Regions from separate parts of the Lysinibacillus sp. NPDC097231 genome, predicted to be linked through region 3. Evidence: riboswitches for the same ligand, from Rfam matches in the RefSeq annotation. Region 3 holds a riboswitch; each other region holds the start of a gene.

Region 1 (5,870 bases), on a different contig from region 3:
AGAAATGAATAAATCATTAATCGATGCTGCATTAGATTTAGGTGCAACGAAGAAAGATGTAATGATGCGTGTTATTTTGCCGTATATTCAACCTGGTATTTTTGCAGGGTTCTTCCTTGCCTTAACGTATTCTCTTGACGATTTTGCGGTAACGTTTTTCGTGACAGGTAACGGCTTTAGTACTTTATCTGTTGAAATTTACTCTATGGCACGTGCCGGTATTTCCTTAACGGTTAACGCTATCTCTGGTTTAGTATTCTTTGTAACGGTTATAGTCGTAGTTGGCTATTACTTCATTACAAGCCGCGCCAATAAAAGAACGGGGGGGACTCAATGAAGCAATTAATTCAAGCAACAATCGCAATCCTTGTCGTTTCCGCCCTTCTATTCTATGCTGCTGACACCCTGAGTGCAGGTGGTGGGAAAAGTGGAAAAAATACGTTAACGATTTTTAACTGGGGAGAATATATTGACCCCGATTTGCTAAAGCAATTTGAGAAAGAAACAGGCATCCACGTCATTTATGAGACATTCGATTCCAATGAAGCGATGATGACAAAAATTCAACAAGGCGGTACGGCTTATGATATTGCAGTACCTTCTGAATATATGATTGAAAAAATGAAGGAAGAAAACTTACTTATTCCTTTGGATAAAACCAAACTCCCTAATTTTAAAAATATCGATCCTTATTTTTTAGACTTACCATTTGATGAGGACAATAAATATTCTGTTCCATATTTCTGGGGAACAGTTGGCATTGTCTATAATCCAAAACTCATTGGTCATCTCGATTTCTCATCTTGGCAGGACTTATGGGACTCCTCGTTAAAACGAAAAGTCTTTTTAGTTGACGGGGCACGTGAGGTTATCGGTATGGGCCTAAATAGTCTTGGCTACTCACTTAACTCTCTAAATGACCATGAGCTACGTGAAGCAACTGATAAATTAATTACATTGGCACCAAATGTTAAAGCCATTATTGGGGATGAAATTACGCCATTGATGATTAATAACGAAGCAGCAGTAGCACTCACTTGGTCTGGTCAAGCAGCTGATATGTTGTCAGAAAATGAAGACTTAGACTTTGCTGTACCAGAAGAAGGCTCGAACTTATGGTTTGACAATATGGTTATCCCAAAAACGTCAAAAAATATAGAGGGTGCACATGCCTTCATTAATTTTATATTGAACGCTGAATCGGGTGCTAAAAATGCTGATTATGTAGGCTACTCTACCCCTAATATTGCAGCAATGAAATTAATGGATAAAGAAGTTGTGTCTGATGAACGCTTCTATCCTTCTGAAGAACAACGTAAAACATTAGAAGTTTATAAAAACTTAGGCCCTGATTATTTAGGTAAATACAATGAGCTGTTTTTAGAATTTAAAATGGGCATTCGATAAACCATTTAAAGCTGTTCTCACGTTATTGACGTAGAGAACAGCTTTTTCCTCATTTAATACGAATGCACTCGATCATGTTAGTATGAAGCTTTTCCATTCATTAGATTGCAACCCTATAACCTTATTTCAGACTTCTAGTCAATAGCAAAGGTACAAGCCTTGTGGTAGACTGTAGTATATTTGATTAGAAAAGGGGGATATTCGATGACCCAGCAGAAGTCTAATAAGGCGGCTTTGTATATTTTAATGTTTAATATGTTTATCGCAATGGGGAGTATTGGGATTATTATTCCTGTTATGCCTGAGTATTTAAAAATATTCGGTGCTGCAGGCCAAGTTCTTGGCATGCTTATTGCAACGTTCGCCTTTGCACAATTCGTATTTTCTCCAATTGCTGGGAATCTTTCGGATCAATACGGTCGGAAGAATCTTATTATTTTCGGCCTAGTAGTAACAGGGCTTGCACAAATTGGTTTTGGACTTTCTACAGACGTGTGGATGCTCTTCCTGGCACGCTTTTTAGGTGGCCTCGGTTCAGCATTTATTGCACCTCCTATTATGGCTTTTGTAGCAGATGTTACAACATATGAAGAACGAGGTAAGGGGATGGGAATGCTAGGAGCAGCCATGTCTCTTGGCTTTATGATTGGACCAGGAATCGGTGGCTTTTTATCAAAAGTAAGCTTACATTTCCCATTCTATACGGCTGGATTTGCTGCTATTTTAGCAGCGTTACTATCATTTTTCTTATTACCATCAACAAAACCAAACTCTGCGAAAAAAATACAAAAACAAGACAATCTAGTGAAGCAAATGGCACGTTCCATACATATGCCTTACTTTGTTATGCTTATTATAATGTTAGTATTCTCGTTCGGTATTGCTAATTTCCAAACAACTCTATCGCTGTTTGTTACTGAAAAATTCAATTACACACCCGTGGATATTGCCATTATCTTAGTTGTAGGTGGTGCTTTCGGTGTAGTGGTACAAATGTTTATTATTACACCGCTCTTTAATCGTTTCGGTGAGATGAAAGTGGTATTAGTCAATTTATTTATTGCAGCCGTTTCTATTTTCTTAATTTTATTTGTTTCTGGCTTTGCACTTGTTTTAACTGTAGCGACAATCTTCTCTACTGCCACTACATTAATTCGCCCTGCTGTTAACACGCTCATCTCGAAGCTCGCTGACAATGAGCAAGGGTTTGCGGCTGGTCTTAATAATGCATATATGAGTCTTGGTAATATGATTGGTCCAGCTTTAGCGGGTATCCTATTCGACTGGAATATGAACAGTCCTTACATTTTCGGGGCTATCATTCTAATGGCCTGCTTCTTCCTTGCCCTTATTTGGACAATGAAAAGAGCACCACATCTTATGCAGTCTGATTCGAAATAGTCTGACAAGTCATTGACTATTTGTAGTAGTATGTTACATTTATGTTGTTACGCTGCTCAACAAAAAAATGAAATAATTATTACCACTAGGGGAGTCTTTAAAAGGCTGAGACGTGTATTGTTATATACGGACCCTTTGAACCTGATCTAGTTCACACTAGCGTAGGGAAGTGGCGACGCTTGCTTTTTAATATGTAAATGCAAGGCCGCTTCCTATTGTTTTTCAGGAAGTGGCTTTTTTTCGTGCTAGAGGTCTAAGCGGCGATAACAATTAAATTTAAATATTTTAAAGGAGCGGACATTATGTCAATTCGAAAATTAACCATTATGGCCTTATTAGTGGCAATTGCTGTAGCAGGCTCTGCCTTTGTTTCAATTCCGACAGGCATAGCACGTGCATATCCAGTGCAGCATGCCATTAACGTTATTGGCGCTATTTTTCTTGGACCAGTGCCTACTGTTATGGTCGCCTTTGTTACTGCGATTATTCGTATTTTAACAGGCACAGGTTCATTGTTAGCTATACCTGGTAGTGTCATTGGCGCACTGTGCGCAGCCATTGCTTTTAAATATAGCGGCAAGCAATGGCTAGCAGGTGTTGGTGAAATGTTTGGAACAGGAATCATTGCCTCATTCATTGCAGTACCTTACGCACATTTATTAATGGGAACATCCGTAGCTGCATTATTTTTCATGCCAGCCTTTTTAACATCAAGTACTATTGGTGCCATCTTAGGCGTTGTCGTTGCTAGTAATCTGCGAAAGACCGTATTTGTAACTAACCTTAATACAATGCTTAAATAGCCTGGTTTATAGAAACAAATTAGAGCATTATCGAAACTATTTGAGCTTTTATCGAAACATAATGTCATTTTATCGAAACTTTTTGTGCCTTTATCGAAAAAATTCCTTAACAAAAAAAGAAAAGATGGCACATTGCTAAAAGCGATGCACCATCTTTTTGTGTTTACTATCTTTTTTTCATGCCCTTTAATAGCTGGGCAACATTTGTATCCTCTGCCTGCAGTTGTTTTTCCTCTACAAGCTGTTCGTTTCTCTTCGGCCTTGTTAGGAAGCCCCAACCAAAGCGTCGTATTGTTATATCAATGAAGAACAGTAGCATCCCCGCTAATAAAAGCCAGGTTGTAATATTTTGACGTTCTGCACCTTTTTTCGTAAATTCACGGAATACTTCCTCCGGCTCTTTCAAAACGGAGCCGCCTGTTTGTTTTGTCAGCTCTTCTGTTAGCTTGTCATTCACTGGACGTAACTCATATTCGGCACTATACGGAACACTTAAGCCTGCCTGGTAAATAGCTTCGTCTTCATCTGCAATGCGGAAGAAGATCAGTCCTGGTTCTGCCTGTACAACCGCTCGAACTTGTGACGCTGAAATGGTTTCAAGTTGTGTTTCAAGTTCTTCACCAGATTCGTTAACAGCTACAATATCTAAAAACGCTACTTCATTTGTTGGATCAGTTATCATAAATGAACCGTCTGACTCTAGACGTACATCATAGGCTACATCATTATAGCTCGGTAGCATCTGTGAAATAAGCGTTTGCCAAAACGTACCCCAGTCTTGCCATCTTGCCCAGTCTCCTGTCCATTTTCCTGTCGAATCAGTAGTGAAAGCGAATGTCTTGCCAAGGCCATATTGCCACTGCGCTAGCACGGGATCCTCCTTCTCACTTTCAGCGATCACAGAAGCCCCCTGCTTTGCTGTCGTACCGATATAAGCATTCATTTGAGGTACACCATTTGCAAATAACGTGTTCCATCCAGATGCATTATAGATAGTTGGATAAAATGGGCTATCCTCTATATATGTGCGTGAAATCATTGCCGTTTCACGAGATAAAATCGAAGGGATGGTCTGCTCATCAACAACGTCGTAGAATCGTCCACTGCCCATTTCACTAAGTGCTTCAAGTAAATTGGCATCTGCATCTTGTCCAATGGCTACAGTAGACAATGTCACGCCATTGTCTTTTCCTTCAGCGATTAAATCTTCGTAATTCCCTGGCTGTGACTGTCCATCCGTTAATAGAATAATATGCTTACGCTGTAGCTTTAAATCAGCTAGGTTTTCATAAGCTTTTGCAAGTGAACCATAGATTTCTGTTCCTCCACCTGGTGTTACAGATAAAATGGTGTCTACAGCTTCTTCCTTATTGCCAAGCGGTCCAGTTTCGATAATTTCCCAAGGTCGATCATCGAAAGCAATAAAGCCGAGTGTATCTTCTTCTCTTAACATTTCAACTGAACGAGCAGCCGCCTCCTTAGCGAGCTCTAGCTTCGCTCCAGACATACTGCCAGAACGGTCAAGCACGATAACAAGTCCTAATGATGGTAATTGTTCCTTACCTTTAATCTCCATTTCAACTGGTAGTAACGTTTCGATTGGTGTTTTAAAATAGCCACCCAAGCCAAAACTATTTTCGCCACCGACCATTGTAAAGCCGACACCGAAGTTTTTCACTGCCTGTTCAATTACATTCATTTTTGCCTCGCCTACTAAATGCCCTGGCACATTATCAAAAATAATAGCATTGTATTGTAAATAACTTGAAAGTTCATTTGGTAAACTTTCAGCACCCACAACATCATAGGAAATGGATTGGCTACCAAGTGATGCAGCGATAGGTGATGCTGTGTCATAGCCGTTAACGATTAATAAATGTGGTTCACTTTGCACCATCGTAACACTTGTTAGTTTATTATTTTCAAAAATGGCATCTTGTTCAACTTGCATGAGTGCCTCATATTTTACAAGTCCCTCTGCTGTTGCTGTATGTTTATACGTAAATACATTTGAACCTTGTGCAAGCTCCACTGCCTCACGATGAATGAGTTTATCATTTTCATATAATAATAATTCCCCTTGTCCTGCCGCAGTTGCTTGAATTTCAGTCACCAACTGCTGCTGCTCCCCTATATAAGCCACTTGTGGGGTTACAAAGCTTTTAAGTGATACATCGTTAGCAACAGGTTGGCTAAACGGTACTACATCAACACTAATGTTTGAACCTTTAAACTTTGAAGCAAAATCTAAGGCATCTC
Region 2 (5,870 bases), on a different contig from region 3:
ACCTCATCTGGACTCGCTACAACGGCAGCTTCTTTAACTGCTGGATGCTTCATTAATGCATCTTCAACTTCAAATGGACCTATCGTATAGCCAGAGGAAATAATGACATCATCTCCACGACCTTCAAACCAAAAATAACCATCATCATCTTTATATGCACGGTCTCCAGTTATATACCAATCGCCTCTAAATTGTAAATTTGTTCGTTCAGGATCATTCAAATATTTTTTAAATAATGCAGGTGTTTCTCGATGTACAGCAATGTCTCCGACTTCTCCAACTGAAACAGGATTTCCAAAATCATCAATTATTTCTACAGTATTACCTGGAGTAGGTTTACCCATTGAGCCAATTCTTGCCTTCATCCCTACCATTGTCCCAACAAGTAATGTATTTTCTGTTTGTCCATAGCCATCTCGTACTTGTAAATTAAAGACTTCTGAAAACACCTTTATAACTTCACTATTTAAAGGTTCACCCGCTGACACAGTCTGGCGAATTGTACTTAAATTGAAATCTTGTAAATTTTCAAGCACTGCCATAAATCGATACTCGGTTGGTGTACAACACAGAATATTAATATTGAATCTTTCAAGCAATGAAAGGTATGTTGCCGCATCAAATTTACCTTTATAGACAAATGCGGTTGCCCCACTTCCTAACGTGGCAAGGAACGGACTCCAAATCCATTTTTGCCAGCCTGGAGCAGCTGTAGCCCAGACAATGTCATTTTCTTGCACACCTAACCAATTCGGTGCCGTTGTTCGTAAGTGTGCATATCCCCAGCCATGTGTGTGCACAGCTGCCTTGGGATTGCCTGTTGTACCACTCGTATAAGCTAAAAATGCATTGTCCGTACTCTTAGTTGGTGTAGTGCTTATGTAGGTTGTTGGTTGTTTTTGCATTTTTTCAAGTAAAGACTGCCAAGGTTTATGTGCATAACCAATGACAAATTGCTGTATCCCCTGTAAATTTTCCACGTTATCAAATTGTTCAATATATGGCTCGAATGCAACAACACCTTTTGCATCTGCATGCTTGATTCGATATTCAATATCCTTCGTTCTTAGCATTTCCGAGCTTGGTATAATCGTTAGACCTGCCTTTAATGCTGCAATATATACGATATATGCTTCGACTGACCTCGGCACCATGACTAAAATTACATCACCTTTTGTTAAACCTTGGGATGTAAATACGTGAGCTGCCTGATTCGCCTTTTCGAGTAAACTAGCATATGTTATGTGCTGAATTTCTTCGTTTTCGTTATACACGATTAATGCATTTTTTGTAGAATCCTGTGCATATTTTTCGATTTCCTCTGATATGTTGTACCATTCTGGTGCGATTAAATCCTGTCTTTTCATGGCAAATGCCCCCTTTTGCTATGCCCATTATAAAACTCCAATTTCACCATTTTCAATGGAAGGTACACTATTTTATAAAAGTCGTGACAACTATCATACTCCACTATATGGCATCAGTCATATCTTGATTGAAAGATTTTTCTATTGAATACGAAAGAAAAGTATGGTACATTTTGGTCAACTAAAAGCATGATTGCAGGGGGACTCATTTTGAGTTGAGAAGGTAAAACCTGACCCTTTGAACCTGTTAGTTAATACTGACGTAGGGAGCAATTTACATCTAACTCATTGATGAAAGGCTCTTTTTACGTGTACGTTCTGCACGAAAAGAGCCTTTTTTGCACGCTTACGTCCATCCAATAGAGGAGGACATGAAATGATACTTCAAACTATCCGTAAACAAAATCCACTTATTCATTGTATTACCAATTATGTTGTGGCAAATTTCCAAGCAAATGGCTTATTGGCAATAGGTGCTTCTCCGGTCATGGCTGATGATAGCCTTGAGGTTGAGGAAATGGTCGCTCTTGCCTCAGGCTTATTGATTAACATCGGCACACTTAATGAGCGAACAAAAGAATCAATGTTACTTGCAGGAAAAAAAGCAAATGCGCTTGGTATTCCCGTTATTTTAGATCCTGTAGGTGCAGGCGCAACAACTTATCGTAAACAAACAGTACAGCTTTTGCTAGAGGAAATAAAATTTGCTGCAATTCGATGTAATCTAGGGGAGCTTGCGGCAATTGCTAATGTTGACTGGCAACAAAAGGGTGTAGATAGTGGACATGGCTCAATTTCTATCGAAGTCGAGGCTCTACAAATTGCTCAGCTCTACAATTGTATGGTTATTGTAACCGGCGAAAAGGATTTGATTACTGATGGTGAGCAGATTCAATGGATTACAGGTGGAAATTCACTAATGACAGAAGTCACTGGAACAGGCTGTTTACTCAGTGCCATTTGCTGTGCTGCCTACGTTGCAGGTAGTGAACCTTTCAGTCAAATGGTAGATACGTTATCGCTTTATAAAACAGTGGCTCAATTAGCAGCATCATCCACTCAATATATGGGTGATTTTCAAATAGCAGTATTGAACGAACTACACCGATTTTCAAAGGATGGTGAAAAATAATGCATATTGTCACAACAATTGCTGGTTCAGATAGTGGTGGCGGCGCTGGCATACAGGCTGATTTAAAAACCTTTCAAGAATTAAAGGTATTTGGAACTTCCGTCATAACAGCTTTGACTGCCCAAAACACACTTGGTGTATCGGACGTTTTGCCAGTTGAAGTTAGCTTTGTTGAAAAACAACTTCGTGCTTTAATCGATGATTTTTCTATTAGTGCTGTTAAAACAGGTATGCTATTTTCCTCTGAAATCATTCAATCTATTGCAAATATTATGGCTGAAGTAGACATTCCGCTAATTGTAGATCCTGTAATGATTGCCAAAGGCGGTGAAAGCTTGTTACAGCAAGAAGCGATAAATGCAATGAAAAACGATTTACTTCCATTAGCAACAATCGTTACACCAAACATTCCTGAGGCTGAAACACTTACTGGAAGATCAATTAAAACACTAGCTGACATTAAGGAAACGGCTCAGATTTTATTACAATTGGGTGTGCAATGTGTCATTATAAAAGGCGGTCATTTAGCGGATAAAGATTATGCAATTGATTATGTATTTTTTCAAGACAGTCGATCATTTTCCATGCAGTCCACTCGAATTTCCACAAAAAATACGCATGGTACAGGCTGTACGTTCTCCGCTGCTTTAACTGCTTTTCTCGGAAGCGGACTTCCTATAAAAGAAGCGATTGTAGAAGCAAAAAAATTTATCCAATTAGCAATAACTTATGATCTATCTCTTGGCAATGGCCATGGTCCTACGAATCATTTTGCTTATCAAAGCTTTAAGGATTCCTGTGAGGTGATCATTCATGAAACGTGAAGATTTACTGCTATATTTTATTATGGGTACAGGCAATGTTTTTAATCAGAAACCAATAAATGTCCTTGAAGAAGCTTTACAATCTGGGGTGACAATGTTTCAATTTCGTGAAAAAGGAGCTAAAGCATTAACTGGACAAGCATATGAAAATTTTGCACGCCTATGTCAAAAGCTTTGCCGACAATACAATGTTCCGTTCATTGTTAATGATGATGTGGAGCTTGCTGTGAAACTTAGTGCGGATGGTGTTCATGTGGGACAGGATGATTTACCTATATCGATTGTACGTGAAAAAGTTGGTAAGATGCTTCTTGGTGTCTCAGTTCATTCACAAGAAGAATTACAAACTGCCTTACAATATGGTGCAGATTATGTAGGAATTGGCCCTATTTTTTCAACTACTTCTAAGAGTGACGCCAAGCCACCTAGTGGGACAACGTTTTTACAGCAAGTTCGAAAACAATATCCAACGCTTCCAATTGTTGCAATCGGGGGTATAAATTGTTCGAATGCACATATGGTATTTAAAGCTGGCGCAGATGGAGTTGCTGTTATTTCTGCGATTTGCGAAAGTGAGGATATTTCAAATACAGTCTCTACATTTAAATCTTCATCAATTTTTTAAAAAGGATTAAAAATAAAAAAATAAAGCAAACTAAAACCAGTGCCTTTTACGGTCACTGGTTTTAATTTTAATTGCTAATTAAGCAATTATTGGTTGTTGTGTGGCATACCTTTTAATTGAGATTCTGCCATTTGTACAAGACGTTTAGTGATTTCACCACCAACGGATCCGTTAGCACGAGCTGAAGCATCAGCCCCTAATTGAACACCAAATTCTTGTGCAATTTCGTATTTCATTTGATCAAGTGCTTGCTCTACACCAGGTACTGCAAGCTTGTTTGAACTGCGGTTGTTGTTTGAAGTCATGTCTCTCACCTCCTTGTGAATATAGAATGTGCGTTATTAGATTTTTAATACGAAATTTTTTAAAGGTAAATTGTACCTCTAAAGTAAATGGCACAAATAAAAAAGCCGCCTCAAAATGTTCTTTTGAGGCGACTGTTTTCTACTATAAAAGATCTGCGAATTTATCGGCTTCTTGCTCTTTTTTGGGGAAAATATAGACTTCCCGATTTTTCACAGCGCGTTCGATTAACTCATCAAAATCAGAGAAGCTTTCATAATGCTCAACCTTTTCAAGCTTTGGTTTTGTTTTTGGGCTTGCAGGGGTAAAAATTGTACAGCAATCTTCAAATGGCTGGATAGACGTTTCATATGTGCCAATTTTCTCTGCAATATCGATAATTTCTAATTTATCTGATGAGATTAACGGACGTAAAATTGGTGTGTTCGTTACTGCATTAATAGCTGTTAGGCTTTCCAATGTTTGACTTGCTACTTGTCCAAGACTTTCACCTGTAACAATAGCTAGTGCATCAATTTCTTCACGTACTTTGTCAGCAACTTTTAGCATCATACGACGAGTTGTTGTCATCGATACATTAGAAGGTACTTTTTCTTTAATAAGAACTTGTATTTCAGTAAAAGGAATGACATGTAAACGAATACTTGCGCCAAACTTCGTTAATTCATTGGCAAGCACCTTTACTTTTTCCAATGAATTTTGACTTGTATATGGTGGGCTAAAGAAGTGAATCGCCTCTAAGCGCACTCCACGCTTCATCATTAAATATCCAGCTACAGGACTATCTATACCACCGGAAAGCATTAATAATGATTTCCCGTTTGAGCCTACTGGCATTCCACCTGCACCCGGAATAACTTGGGCCATCATATATGTTGCATCATGACGTACTTCTACGCGAAGCTCGATATCAGGTTTTTTCACTTTTACTGATAAATTTTTGTACTGAGGTAAAACAAAACCGCCAATTTCGCGTTGGATGGCATGAGATTCTAATGGAAATGTTTTATCAGTACGCTTTACTTCAACCTTAAAGGTAAGTTGCTGCTCATTTTTAAAAGTATCCATAATAGTAATTGCAAGCTTTTTCATAGCATCAATATCTTTTTCACATGCTGCAACTGGACTAAATGATTGAATGCCGAAAATTTTGGGTAATCCTTTTAATAGAGCATCCATCTGAGTTTCATCTTGAATAGCAATAAACATACGATCACGTTCTGTACGAATGTGTAAGTGTCCTAAATCTGCAAACGCATGACGAATGTTCTCACGCAAACGACGAATAAAATCCATTTTATTGCGCCCTTTTGTAGAAAGCTCACCATATCGAATTAATATTTCTTTCCAAATCATTGTATATGTTCTCCTTTAAGTTCCTTTAATACTTCCTGAAGCACTTGTTTAAACTTTACTATATCTTCATCCGTTACATATGCACCAAAGCTTATACGAATGACACCCTTTTTAAAATGTTCATCAAGCTTTAGCGCTTCTACAACATGACTTGTTTTTGTTTGCTTCGATGAACAAGCACTTGATGTTGAAACAATAACATTGCGCTTTTGCAATGCATTAATAATGACCTCACCTTTTAAATCGCGAATACTAAATGATAA
Region 3 (5,870 bases):
AATCGAATAATTTAGCGCTTCCCGCAAATTTTTATCACTTAATGGACCTTTGTATAAATTGAACCCAATCCATTCCATCGAACTAGCGTCTTCATTAATCACTACTTTTAAATTTTCATTTCCTTTTAATCGCTCAATTTCAGAAAAGGAAATCCCGTAACCATCAGCACCAATCAAATCTACTTCCCCCGATTCAAGTGCCAAAATCATTGTTGAAGCATCCGAAATATAAATGACATTTAAGTTATCAATATCCGGCTTTCCACGCCAATGATTTCCATTAGCTACAAATTCAATTCTTTCTTTAGTACTACTTTGTACTTTATATGGTCCTGTACCAATAGCTTCTACAAATTTCCCTTCTGCATCAAAACCGGTTGGGCTAGGAATGGCAGTTTGATAAGAGCCTACAACTGTTAAAAATGTTGCCGATGGTCTAGTTAATGTGAATACGACTGTATAATCATCAGTAGCTTCTACTTTTTCAATACCTAACCTTCTAGACAACTCTTTATTTTGCATATAACGATTAAACGCTTGAACAACTGCATCACTTGTAAATAATGTATCATCGTGGAATTTAATATCCTTCTTTAAATAAAACGTCCACACTTTTGCATCTTCACTAACCTCCCAATTTTCAGCTAGTGCACTTTCAAATTGGCCAGATGATGTCTCTAACGCCAAGGATTCAAAAACTACCGTCTTTAACGTTGTATTTTCGCGACCATTAGCATAAGGATCTAACCCTAAATAATCTAAAGCATGACCTAATGCAATATTCACATTGCTTGGTTCATTAGCTTTTTCTTTCTTCTCTACTGCTTTTTCATCATTGCCACATGCTGCTATAATAAAAGTTAAACAAATTAATGTAGCAAGTAGAAAAAATTGCTTTTTCACTGATCTCAAAATCATCATCTCCTCAATATATTTTTGAAGCTATTTGAATATTATCAATTAGTTGTGTGAGAATAACGAAAAAAGAAAGAATTTTCAGTGAATATAGAGTGAGATTCTTGTGAAGTTTTGATATGGTGAAGGTGGAGCAAAATGTAAGGATTTTTTCAAATACATGGTAAAAAACCTAACTAAAATTTAATTTTCAACTTATTATTAATATCCAAGCCCAAATTTTTACGACCAAATAAAATAAGACTTGTGCCTAATTTGATAGACACAAGCCTTCACTTGAATTATTTATAAATCTGACTGCCTGCCTTCTTAAATTCTTTTGCCTTTTCCTGCATGCCTTGGTGAATCGCTTCAGTCGTATTTAAGTCTCTTTCCTTTGCATAATTGCGAATATCCTGTGAGATTCTCATACTACAAAACTTAGGTCCACACATTGAACAGAAGTGTGCCGTTTTCGCTCCCTCTGCAGGCAATGTTTCATCGTGATATTCCACTGCACGCTCTGGATCTAGGGATAGATTGAATTGATCGCGCCAGCGGAATTCAAAGCGTGCCTTAGATAGTGCATCGTCACGCTGCTGTGCTCCTGGATGCCCTTTCGCTAAATCTGCCGCGTGAGCAGCAATTTTATACGTAATAACCCCAACACGAACATCCTCACGATTTGGTAACCCCAGATGCTCTTTAGGCGTTACATAGCACAGCATTGCTGTACCAAACCAACCGATCATTGCAGCACCAATGGCTGATGTAATATGGTCATAACCGGGAGCAATATCTGTTGTCAGTGGCCCTAATGTATAGAAAGGAGCTTCCTTACATACCTCTAACTGCTTGTCCATATTTTCTTTAATAAGATGCATTGGCACATGCCCTGGTCCCTCTACCATCACCTGTACATCATGCTTCCAAGCAATTTGTGTTAATTCCCCTAGCGTTTCCAGTTCCGCAAACTGTGCCTCATCATTTGCATCTGCAATGGAACCTGGACGTAAACCATCACCTAAAGAAAAGGCAACATCATATGTTTTCATAATTTCGCAGATTTCTTCAAAATGTGTATATAAAAAGCTCTCTTGATGATGATATAAGCACCACTGTGCCATAATTGAGCCTCCACGAGACACTATACCTGTTACACGATTAGCAGTTAATGGTATATAACGCAGTAATACCCCTGCATGAATCGTGAAGTAATCAACACCTTGCTCGGCCTGCTCAATCAACGTATCACGATACACTTCCCACGTTAAGTCCTCTGCCACACCATTTACTTTTTCTAACGCTTGATAAATAGGTACTGTTCCTACTGGCACTGCGGCATTTCGGATAATCCATTCACGTGTCGTATGAATATGCTTACCAGTCGACAAATCCATAATGTTATCGGCACCCCAACGTGTTGCCCACGTCATTTTTTCTACCTCTTCCGCAATAGAGGATGATACAGCAGAATTCCCAATGTTGGCGTTAATTTTCACGTGGAAGTTGCGTCCAATAATCATCGGCTCGGCCTCAGGATGATTAATATTAGAAGGCAAAATAGCACGCCCTGCCGCGATTTCTGAGCGCACAAATTCAGGGTCCATATTTTCACGAATGGCTACAAATTCCATTTCCGGAGTAATAATTCCCTTTCTTGCATAGTGAAGCTGTGTTACATTTCTACCTCTCTTCGCACGCAAAGGCTTTCTAGATAAATCCGGAAAAACATTTTCTTTAATACGTGGATCATCAGCATTGCGGAATCCATTATCTTCTGGCTTGATGGTACGACCTTCGTATTCTTCAACATCATCCCGCTCACTGATCCATGCACTACATAAGGCAGGCAATCCTTTTGTAATGTCCACCATATATGCAGGATCAGTGTATGGACCACTCGTATCATAAACACGAACTGGCGCATTTTTCTCTTCCCCAAAGCTGCCTGTCGTCGGACTTAATGTAATTTCACGCATTGGTACTAAAATATCAGGTCTCGATCCCTCTACATAAACCTTTTTGCTACCATCAAAGCTCGACATAATTGTAATATTCTTTTCGTTAACTGTTGTCATGACCTACTTCTCTCCCTTATAGAAAATTTCATACAAGGACCGAATCTAGCTCACTCCAACAAAAATCAATTTTCTTTTGCTGTCGCTTCGCTTTCGCACAGATAAACAACGCGTTCGGAGGTTTTATCTGTTTGACACCTACAGATTAAAAAATAAAAGCCGAATCCAAAAAATTTTGGATCCGGCTATCAATGTAAAAGTATAGTTATCGCAAATAATATAGATTGCAACAATGGTTAACTTTCCCACGCTGGTATGAGCCAGATCAGGTCCAAAGGGTCAAGAAACCTCTAAGCGTTTCCCTCTCAGCCTGACTCATCAGACTCCCCTAGTTAATGCTATTTAGTTTGATGCTAGTGTAGCAGATATTACTAAGGGATGGAAGCTTCATTTGATAATTTTTGTCTTATCATCATAACGTGTGGTTGATTTCCGTTCCGTCTAGGCGTTTCCTGAGGGCGTCTAGCTGTTAGGTAAACAACAGTTCCGCTACGTAAATAACAATTGTCACTGTGATGCAGCTCACAATCGTTGAAAACAATACTGTTTGTGCAGCTGTTGCCGATTCTACGTCATATTCTAATGCAAGACTAGAGCTATTTCGCGATGTCGGAAAGGCACTGGCTATAAAAAGGGATTGTGCTACGACACCGTCTAGGCCAAGTACAAAAATAATAAGTAAAGCTACAGCTGGCCCTATGATTAATCGTGTAAAACAGCTAATGAATACCGTTTTATTGAACATAGATTTGATTTCAAGCTGTGATAGTTGTGCACCTAATGTTATTAATGCTATAGCGATAAAACCGTCTGCCACATGATCTATCGGAATTTTAATAAACTGAGGTACAGTGATATCAAAGTAGTTCAGAGCTACACCAATAATAAGCGCATGAATAATAGGCATTTTGAGAAAATCTTTTACGATTGCCATGCCTGACTTTGTTGAAGAAATTAAATTGTACAAGCCGTATGTATACGTGGTCATATTTTGAAATATCACTAGAATAACCTGAATGGCTACACCAATTGGCTGTGTCACAAAAATCATTTGTGCGACTGGAATACCGTAATTGCCGGAATTTATGAGGACAACGCTATTTTTAAACACTGCTGCCTCCGTTCTCACTAGACCTAATGCCCTCGCTACAAAGTGACTAAGCATCATTTGGCTACCAATAAAGAGGAGGATAAACAATGCAACTTCCCCAAGCACCGATAGTTCTATACTCGTTTCATACAAATTCACAAAAACTGCTGCTGGCATAAAACAGTATGTAATAAGTTGCGAAAGTGCCTTTAAATTAAAACGGAATTTTTTTTGAAGAATTGCGCCAAGTACAAGTAGCACTAAAATAGGAGCGACAATCTGAAAGAAAATCATTCCGAGATACATCATGGTAATGTCCCCCTCTCCTTTCCTATAGTAGTGCTGTTTATCTACTTGGTCAATGCACCTCATGATTGCCTATTAGAAATAGTAATCCCACAAATTTGCAGAAAAAAAGGCTACCTTTCATATTTACATATCTGGTTGGTAGTCATTCTTGTATTAAGCAAGCTTAAATCGATTAACAACCTCTTGTAAGTCTTTTCCATGTTATCGATGGATTCTGCCACCTTTTGTAGCTCTGCTTGTTGATCTATAGCAGATGCACTTACTTGTTCAGCAGACGCTGCCGTCTCCTCCGATATTGCAGATATATTTTGAATCGCCATAATAGCTTGATTTTTACGCTCTAGCAATAGAAGAAAGTTTAGTCATTAACATATTGATTGATACCGCAATAGAACGAGAAAGCTCATTTTTACGCGCCTCTCTTAAATCTGCAGCAAAGGTGATTTAACTCAAAAAAGTAGAAGAGAAATTTATAGAAGCTGCTCGCGCGGGTGAACATGGGAAAGGTTTTTCTGTAGTTGCCGAGGAAGTACGAAAGTTAGCAGAGCAATCCAAAAATGAAACAGAAGTTATTATCATAGTATAAACAAGAAATAACACTAAAAATAATCCTATAATAAGGGAAGATAACTTCAAAGCAACACCCCTAGGTTTTCCCATTATAACACCCCCGTTTTATAAAAAAATCATAATGGATGGACTAATGTATCACAACAACATAATTATCGAATAATGCAGAATTTTACTTATTTATGAGTAATTTTAAGCATTTCATTACATAAACAAGACGTTCCGAGAAAAGGACTAATGATTCATTTGCTTTATGGATATATAGTAAAACATCCCTTCGTATACTAATATATTGAAATATATGTTATATTATCTATTAAATACTATGATTGGAGTGACTTAAATGAAAAAGAAAGCGTTATCGACTTTTATGGCAACTGCTATGACAGCCACTTTGGTATTGCCAGTGCTACCTGCAAATGCCGCCTCTGGTGATTCTTCTGTAAACCACTCAATTCAAGTAGCTGCAGCCAAAACAAAAGTACCTTTGGGGCAAACAGTTACGATTACAAATATCACTAAAGATATGGTACGTACATCCAATGGTTCATTCAGAATCAATAAGTCGCTGAAGCCCCTCTTTAAAACATCGAATATCACTGCATTAACGAATGCTCAAGCTACAATTGTGGTAAAGAACGGTGAAATTACGAGCGTTACAGCACTAACATTAAATAAAGCTGGCACGAGCAAAAAAGCCGTATATTTTAACGGCGGAGACGCAGATATTTCAGGAAATCTAACTGTAAATGCGGATTATATGGAAGTTCAGAATGTCAATATTGAAGGTGAACTTATCGTAACGAATCGAGTAAAAAAAGAGATTACGCTTGATGACGTAGCTGTTGATGAGTCAATCACATTCAAGACTTTGGCGGGAAAAGTAAATTGGTTATATGTTTCTTTACAAGACGTTAAATCCTCAA

What was found. Region 3 has a riboswitch for thiamine pyrophosphate ahead of thiC (phosphomethylpyrimidine synthase ThiC). Riboswitches for the same ligand answer to the same signal wherever they lie in the genome.
Region 1: another riboswitch for thiamine pyrophosphate. It lies ahead of thiW (energy coupling factor transporter S component ThiW); the one in region 3 lies ahead of thiC (phosphomethylpyrimidine synthase ThiC).
Region 2: another riboswitch for thiamine pyrophosphate. It lies ahead of thiM (hydroxyethylthiazole kinase); the one in region 3 lies ahead of thiC (phosphomethylpyrimidine synthase ThiC).

Annotation. Positions count from the first base shown of each region.
Region 1 covers NZ_JBIWDH010000011.1:5,881-11,750, forward strand. The annotation lists gene ACIQXF_RS08790 (ABC transporter permease) at 1-337, shown strand, start outside; gene ACIQXF_RS08795 (ABC transporter substrate-binding protein) at 334-1,407, shown strand; gene ACIQXF_RS08800 (MFS transporter) at 1,612-2,808, shown strand; TPP riboswitch at 2,886-2,993, shown strand; gene thiW (energy coupling factor transporter S component ThiW) at 3,111-3,611, shown strand; gene ACIQXF_RS08810 (VWA domain-containing protein) at 3,778-5,870, opposite strand, start outside.
Region 2 covers NZ_JBIWDH010000003.1:79,915-85,784, forward strand. The annotation lists gene mbcS (acyl-CoA synthetase MbcS) at 1-1,367, opposite strand, end outside; TPP riboswitch at 1,555-1,653, shown strand; gene thiM (hydroxyethylthiazole kinase) at 1,744-2,499, shown strand; gene thiD (bifunctional hydroxymethylpyrimidine kinase/phosphomethylpyrimidine kinase) at 2,499-3,323, shown strand; gene thiE (thiamine phosphate synthase) at 3,313-3,948, shown strand; gene ACIQXF_RS03705 (alpha/beta-type small acid-soluble spore protein) at 4,035-4,253, opposite strand; gene thiI (tRNA uracil 4-sulfurtransferase ThiI) at 4,396-5,607, opposite strand; gene ACIQXF_RS03715 (cysteine desulfurase family protein) at 5,604-5,870, opposite strand, start outside.
Region 3 covers NZ_JBIWDH010000030.1:24,663-30,532, reverse strand. The annotation lists gene ACIQXF_RS16770 (ABC transporter substrate-binding protein) at 1-903, opposite strand, end outside; gene thiC (phosphomethylpyrimidine synthase ThiC) at 1,197-2,975, opposite strand; TPP riboswitch at 3,201-3,315, opposite strand; gene ACIQXF_RS16760 (AEC family transporter) at 3,445-4,374, opposite strand; gene ACIQXF_RS16755 (hypothetical protein) at 4,485-4,721, opposite strand; partial or broken gene ACIQXF_RS16750 (methyl-accepting chemotaxis protein) at 4,847-4,948, shown strand; gene ACIQXF_RS16745 (S-layer protein) at 5,288-5,870, shown strand, end outside.